Linked DNA regions of Caballeronia sp. TF1N1. The main gene of each other region encodes a partner of the protein of the gene in region 2 in a complex. Links are inferred from orthologs where the notes say so. Each region holds a gene or a part of one and is shown on either strand. Other genes may lie near its edges. The genes, in order: groL and metK.

Region 1 (3,305 bases), 650 kb from region 2 along the record:
GTATGTGCGGCTGCATGGCTCGCCCGAGCTCTACAAGTCTTCCTACAACTACACCTATCTCGACGACCTCGCGCGCACGCTGCACACGCGCGCGAAGAAAACGCCCGAGGTCTGGTGCATCTTCGACAACACCGCCGAAGGCAATGCGCAACCCAACGCGCTGCATATGATCGAGCGCCTGCGCACCCACCATCGTTAAACCGATTCGTTCACGAGGAGCATTCCCGATGCATCGATCAGCAAGACGAATTGCACGCCTTTTACAAGCCACGATGTTCGCCTCGCTGATTTACATCGCCCTGCCCGCAAACGCGCAGCAAAGCACGGCGCCGCCCGTCACACCGACTGGCGACGGCACCTTCCTGCTGACCATCTTCCTCAAGCACGATCAAAGCAAACCGCTTCCGAAGATCAACGAGCAGTTGAAGGAGCAAGGCTTCTTCAAGACGTTTCCGCCGCCGGGAATCGAAGTGGTGTCGTGGTACGTAATGATGGGCGTCGGTCAGGTCGTGACCTTGCGCGTGCCTGCCGATCGCCTGCGCGAAGTGAATCGCGCGATCGAAACCACCGCGTGGGGCGGCTATACGACGGAGTTTTATCCAACCTACGACTACAAGGCCGCCGCGCAGAACTTGCGCGATCAGATGAACAAGTAACGGTCCGCGTTTGCCACGGACGAAAAAAACCCGCATTGCTGCGGGTTTTTCTTTGCGGCGTGAGCTTCTTTCGAAACCCACGCCCTGAGGATGAAGCAAGTAACCGGTCGAAACCGAATTACATGTCCATGCCCATGCCGCCCATGCCGCCGGGCATGCCACCAGGCATGGCCGAGTCTTCCTTCGGCAGTTCCGCGACGGCTGCGTCGGTCGTCAGCAGCAGGCCTGCCACCGATGCCGCGTTTTGCAATGCCGTGCGCGTCACCTTGGTCGGGTCGACGACACCGGCTTCCACCAGGTCACCGTACTCGCCCGTTGCCGCGTTGTAGCCGTAGTTGCCCGTGCCCGCAGCAACAGCCGCCACCACGACGGAAGCTTCTTCGCCGCCGTTCGTGACGATCTGGCGCAGCGGCTCTTCCATCGCACGCAGAACGATGCGGATGCCCGCGTCCTGGTCCGAGTTCAGGCCCTTCACGCCTTCGACAGCCTTGCGAGCGCGGATCAGCGCGACGCCGCCGCCGGCCACGATGCCTTCTTCCACAGCCGCACGAGTTGCGTGCAGTGCGTCTTCGACACGTGCCTTCTTTTCCTTCATTTCGACTTCGGTCGCAGCGCCGACCTTGATCACTGCCACGCCGCCAGCCAACTTGGCCACGCGCTCTTGCAGCTTTTCACGGTCGTAATCCGACGTTGCTTCCTCGATCTGCGTGCGCACTTGCTTCACGCGCGCTTCGATGCTTGCTGCTTCGCCAGCGCCGTCGATGATCGTCGTGTTTTCCTTGCCCACTTCGATGCGCTTTGCTTGACCCAGTTCAGCCAGCGTAGCCTTTTCGAGCGTCAGGCCGGTTTCTTCCGCGATCACTTGACCACCGGTCAGGATAGCGATGTCTTCCAGCATGGCCTTGCGACGGTCGCCAAAGCCCGGAGCCTTGACGGCAACGGTCTTCAGAATGCCGCGGATGTTGTTCACGACCAGCGTAGCCAGCGCTTCGCCTTCGACGTCTTCAGCGATGATCAGCAGCGGACGGCCAGCCTTCGCGACTTGTTCCAGCACCGGCAGCAGATCGCGGATGTTCGAAACCTTCTTGTCGTGCAGCAGCACGAACGGGTTTTCGAGCAGGGCGACTTGCTTGTCCGGGTTGTTGATGAAGTACGGCGACAGGTAGCCGCGGTCGAACTGCATGCCTTCCACGACGTCCAGCTCGTCTTCCAGCGACTTGCCGTCTTCAACCGTGATCACGCCTTCCTTACCGACCTTGTCCATTGCTTCAGCGATACGGTCGCCGATGGACGTGTCGCTGTTCGCCGAAATCGCGCCAACTTGAGCGATTTCCTTGTTCGTCGTGCAGGGCTTGCTGATCTTGCGCAGTTCTTCGATAGCTGCAGCAACTGCCTTGTCGATACCGCGCTTCAGGTCCATCGGGTTCATGCCCGATGCAACGTACTTCATGCCTTCGCGAACGATGGATTGCGCCAGAACCGTAGCGGTCGTGGTGCCGTCACCGGCGTTGTCGCTGGTCCGGGAAGCCACTTCCTTGACCATTTGCGCGCCCATGTTCTGGAGCTTGTCCTTCAGTTCGATTTCCTTCGCGACCGAGACACCGTCCTTGGTGACCGTCGGGCCGCCGAAGCTGCGCTCGAGCACGACATTGCGGCCCTTCGGACCCAGCGTGACCTTGACCGCGTTGGCCAGAATGTTCACGCCTTCGACCATCTTGGCGCGTGCGGTATCGCCAAAAGTGACTTCTTTAGCTGCCATATTCAAACTCCTTGAGTCGATTCAGTTTGGAGGCTTCGGGCGGCAGGCTCCAATGGAGCGGCTCTGCGGCGAAGCCGAAGTGCAGGAAGGTGCTTACTTGACCAGAACGGCCATGATGTCTTCTTCGCGCATCACGAGCAGTTCTTGCCCGTCGACCTTGACGGTCTGGCCGGCGTACTTGCCGAACAACACGCGGTCGCCCACCTTCACGTCGAGGGCGTTCTGCACACCCTTGTCATCGCGCTTACCCGGGCCGACGGCCAGGATTTCGCCTTGATCCGGCTTTTCGGCTGCAGCTTCGGGGATGATGAGGCCCGAGGCAGTCTTGGTTTCCTGATCCAGACGTTTAACGATGACGCGATCGTGCAAAGGACGAAGATTCATACACACTCCTCTCTTGATTGAGACTGAAAACGCGGGGGAAACCCGCCCGGTGAGCGAAGCTGCCCGAGCGGCAATTTGTTAGCACTCTCGTGCAGTGAGTGCTAATTATATGGACCGAGTTTGACAATTTCAAGGACGGGGACAGACGGGCATTCCCTATTTCGCGTACTTTTGTCTGGACACGGGGAAATTTATGGATTTCGTAAGGTCGATTGGCTGGATTAATGTCAATCCGTCAATTCTGATTTCGCTTAATTAGGGTTTCTACTAGGGTCGGCGAGGCCTAGACTGCATTTCAACGACGAAGCAGTGAAGAGACAAACTCTCTACCCGCAACGTTCCCGAGATCAGTACATAGGAGGTTCATCATGTTCAAGTCGATCATCCCCGCAATCGCCGTTGCTGCCGTCCTTGCAGTCCCCGCTTTCGCCCAGGCGCAAGAAAACGCGCCGGTGACGCGGGCTGAAGTGAAGGCTCAACTGGTTCAACTGGAACGCGCAGGCTAC
Region 2 (3,288 bases):
GAAGGTGGAATTGCGCATGCCGTAGTCCATGTCCGCGCCGAGCATCACCGGTTTGCGGTCGCGCAGCCAGCGCAGCACGATACGCGCGCTGTCCGCACGGCTCGCCATGTCCGCGCCGAAGCGGGCGCGCTGCGCTTTCGCGATTTCCTCGACCTGCGGATTCGAGAACGGTTGATACAGCGACCCGCATTGCCGATGCAGCGAGTAGTTCAGAAAGATCGATCCCGCCTCGATGCCGACGAAATGCAGGCCGAGAAATAGCGTGGGCGGCAGGTTCGGGTCGGAGAGATCGACGGCGCTGTCCACCTCGATCAGTTTTTCGAGCTTCTTGGCCGAGCCGAACCACTGCACGCTGCGCTCCACATAACTGCGGATGGCGTGGCGGAAATGCTGCTGCGCGACTTCCTCGCGGCGCTCGGGCGACCAGTCCGGAAAGCAGAGCGCGAGGTTCGTATGTACGATGCGCTTGCGTCTGCTCGGGATCTGATAGAGCAGCCAGCCGAGTCCGTCGCCGAAACGTGCCGTGATGCCGTAAGGGATGAGCGCCAGAAACTTGAGAAAGCCGAAGGCGAGCGCCACGCCAATGCGCCCTAACATGAGGTGCTCCAGCGAACAGACGGAGGTGAACTATGGACAGAAGATTGTTTCGGGACGAATGGGGACAAGCGTTCGGCTCAGTAAAAACACGGGAAACCGGTATAATAAGACCTTCGCCGAGTTAATGGACAACTTGCGGGGCGAAGCCGGCCGGCCTTCATGCAATCTGTGGAGAAGGGCTGGAGTTTAATGACATCCGCTAAAGCGTCGCCGCTTCAGACTCCGAACGAAGTCGGCTACGTGAGCAAACCACAACGTACTTTAATTGGAGTCTGAAGCGTGTCGAACGACTATCTGTTTACATCCGAATCCGTTTCCGAAGGCCACCCGGACAAGGTCGCCGATCAAATCTCCGACGCCATCCTCGACGCTATCCTGAGTCAGGACAAATACTCGCGCGTCGCAGCGGAAACGCTCTGTAACACCGGCCTCGTCGTCCTCGCGGGCGAAATCACCACGACGGCCAATGTCGACTACATCCAGGTTGCGCGCGACACCATCAAGCGCATTGGCTACGACAACACCGACTACGGTATCGACTATCGCGGCTGCGCGGTGCTCGTCGCTTACGACAAGCAGTCGCCGGATATCGCGCAAGGCGTGAACAAGGCGCACGACAACAACCTCGATCAAGGCGCGGGCGACCAGGGCCTGATGTTCGGCTACGCATGCGATGAAACGCCCGAACTCATGCCGCTGCCTATCCACCTTTCGCATCGTCTGGTCGAGCGTCAGGCGAACCTGCGTCGCGACGGCCGTCTGCCGTGGCTGCGTCCGGACGCGAAGTCGCAAGTCACCGTGCGTTATGTCGATGGCCGTCCGCATTCCATCGACACCGTCGTGCTTTCCACGCAGCACGCACCGGACATCGATCTCTCGGACCTGCGCGAAGCCGTGATCGAGGAAGTCATCAAGCCGACGTTGCCGGCGGATCTCATCAAGGGCGACATCAAGTTCCTGGTGAATCCCACGGGCCGCTTCGTCATCGGCGGTCCGCAAGGCGACTGCGGTCTGACGGGCCGCAAGATTATCGTCGATACCTACGGCGGCGCGGCCCCGCACGGCGGCGGCGCGTTTTCGGGTAAGGACCCGTCCAAGGTCGACCGCTCGGCTGCCTACGCCGGCCGCTATGTCGCGAAGAACATCGTGGCAGCGGGCCTGGCCTCGCGTTGCCTGATTCAGGTGTCGTACGCTATTGGCGTGGCGCGCCCGACTTCGGTCATGGTCAACACGTTCGGCACGGGCCGCGTGTCGGATGCCGAGATCACGAAGCTCGTGCTCGAACACTTCGACCTGCGTCCGAAGGGCATCATTCAGATGCTGGATCTGCTGCGTCCGATCTACGAGAAGTCGGCGGCTTATGGCCACTTCGGCCGCGAAGAGCCGGAATTCACGTGGGAAGCCACCGACAAGGCTCTCACGCTCGCGGAAGCCGCGGGCACGGAACCGGTCGCGAGCGTCGCATAAAGCGTCGTATTGGTTCGGCAGGCAAAACGAAAACCGGCAAGCATCGCGCTTGCCGGTTTTTTTGTGCGTCGCTTTTATCGAAGCCCGCCGTGCGGGCCTTCAGCGTGCCGCGAATGCATACCAACCCGCGCTGCTAGCGGAAATACGTCGCGGACGGCGGCTCGTATGCGCCGCCGCCTGAGGCTTCGGCAGTGCGGGCGCGCGGGCTTGCATCGGACGGCGCAGCAGCGCTCTCAACGACACCTTGCGCGATGCCGTGCGCGCCCGAAGATTGAAGAAGAAGCCGCGAAACCACGAGCGAATGCCAACGACCGGATGCACGTGCATGAGCTGTTCCGCGAGCGCCTGAGTGCGCGCGGAATGGTGGCGCAGTGCGCGAACCACGCCGCGTCGGGCCGGGCGCGCGGCGTGTGAAGCAACTCGGGTCAGGCCGGAAGCGATTCGGTGGTTCATATCGGGAAGAGTCGGTTGCATGTAGGCAACTCGACGATAGTCGTCTTAAAAATAGCGATCAACGGATTCGATCCAACGAGCCTGCGGAAGTTGCACCGAATTGATGCAGGCAATGTACAGGACCATTATTACTCCGGTAAGTCCGCGTTTTCCCTGCTGAATGCCGGACGAAACGCCGGTCGCGCCGTTAAAGCGCAGGCCGAACGGGCTTTAGCCGCGCGTGAGATTTACAATCGTGCTATTCGCCCGGATGCCGGGTATTGCGATGGTTGAATGAAGTCACGTGAAGCCGTCGAGGTAAGAACTGAAATGTCCGAACACAATCCGCTTCAATCGAAATCAGAACAAGTGCGCGAATTGCGCGAGACGGGCTTCGTCGTCGTCAAGGGGCTGGTGCCTGAAGCGCGCTGCCAAGCGTTACGCGAAGTTGCGCGCCGCCAGTTGGCGGAGGCGGCGACGCCGCTCGAATTCGAAGCCGATCTGAAATACCCCGGCGCGCCCGATTCCCGGGACGCGCCCGGCGGACACACCGTGCGCCGTCTGCTTGACGCCTACGTGCGTGATCCGCTCTTCGCCGAGTTCGCGACATCGCCCGAGATTCGCGGCTGGATGGAGTTGTACTTCGGCGAGACGCCGTACCTTTCGCGTGCGCATCACAACTGCGTGATGACGAAGCATCCCGCTTACGGCAGCCTCACCGGCTGGCATCGCGACGTGCGTTACTGGGGCTTCGAGCGCGACGATCTGGTTTCGACATGGCTCGCAATCGGC

The links.
Region 1: the proteins of metK (region 2) and groL are in contact, whole or in part, in a cryo-EM structure (PDB 8P4O), measured with the Escherichia coli proteins. The link is inferred for Caballeronia sp. TF1N1 from one-to-one orthologs.

Annotation. Positions count from the first base shown.
Region 1 is NZ_CP084626.1:2,302,297-2,305,601, forward strand. What follows is about bases 96-3,082. They hold groL (chaperonin GroEL), read right to left. Parts: upstream 2,416-3,082; coding sequence 775-2,415; downstream 96-774. Other genes in these bases: LDZ28_RS10665 (DUF72 domain-containing protein), read left to right, coding at 96-199; LDZ28_RS10670 (hypothetical protein), read left to right, coding at 228-656; LDZ28_RS10680 (co-chaperone GroES), read right to left, coding at 2,509-2,799. Also shown: more of LDZ28_RS10665, read left to right, coding at 1-95; LDZ28_RS10685 (DUF4148 domain-containing protein), read left to right, coding at 3,168-3,305.
Region 2 is NZ_CP084626.1:2,950,616-2,953,903, forward strand. What follows is about bases 1-2,970. They hold metK (methionine adenosyltransferase), read left to right. Parts: upstream 1-876; coding sequence 877-2,064; downstream 2,065-2,970. Other genes in these bases: LDZ28_RS13830 (lipid A biosynthesis lauroyl acyltransferase), read right to left, coding at 1-597; LDZ28_RS13840 (hypothetical protein), read right to left, coding at 2,164-2,517; LDZ28_RS13845 (phytanoyl-CoA dioxygenase family protein), read left to right, coding at 2,827-2,970. Outside these bases: more of LDZ28_RS13845, read left to right, coding at 2,971-3,288. UniProt on the Escherichia coli protein: Catalyzes the formation of S-adenosylmethionine (AdoMet) from methionine and ATP.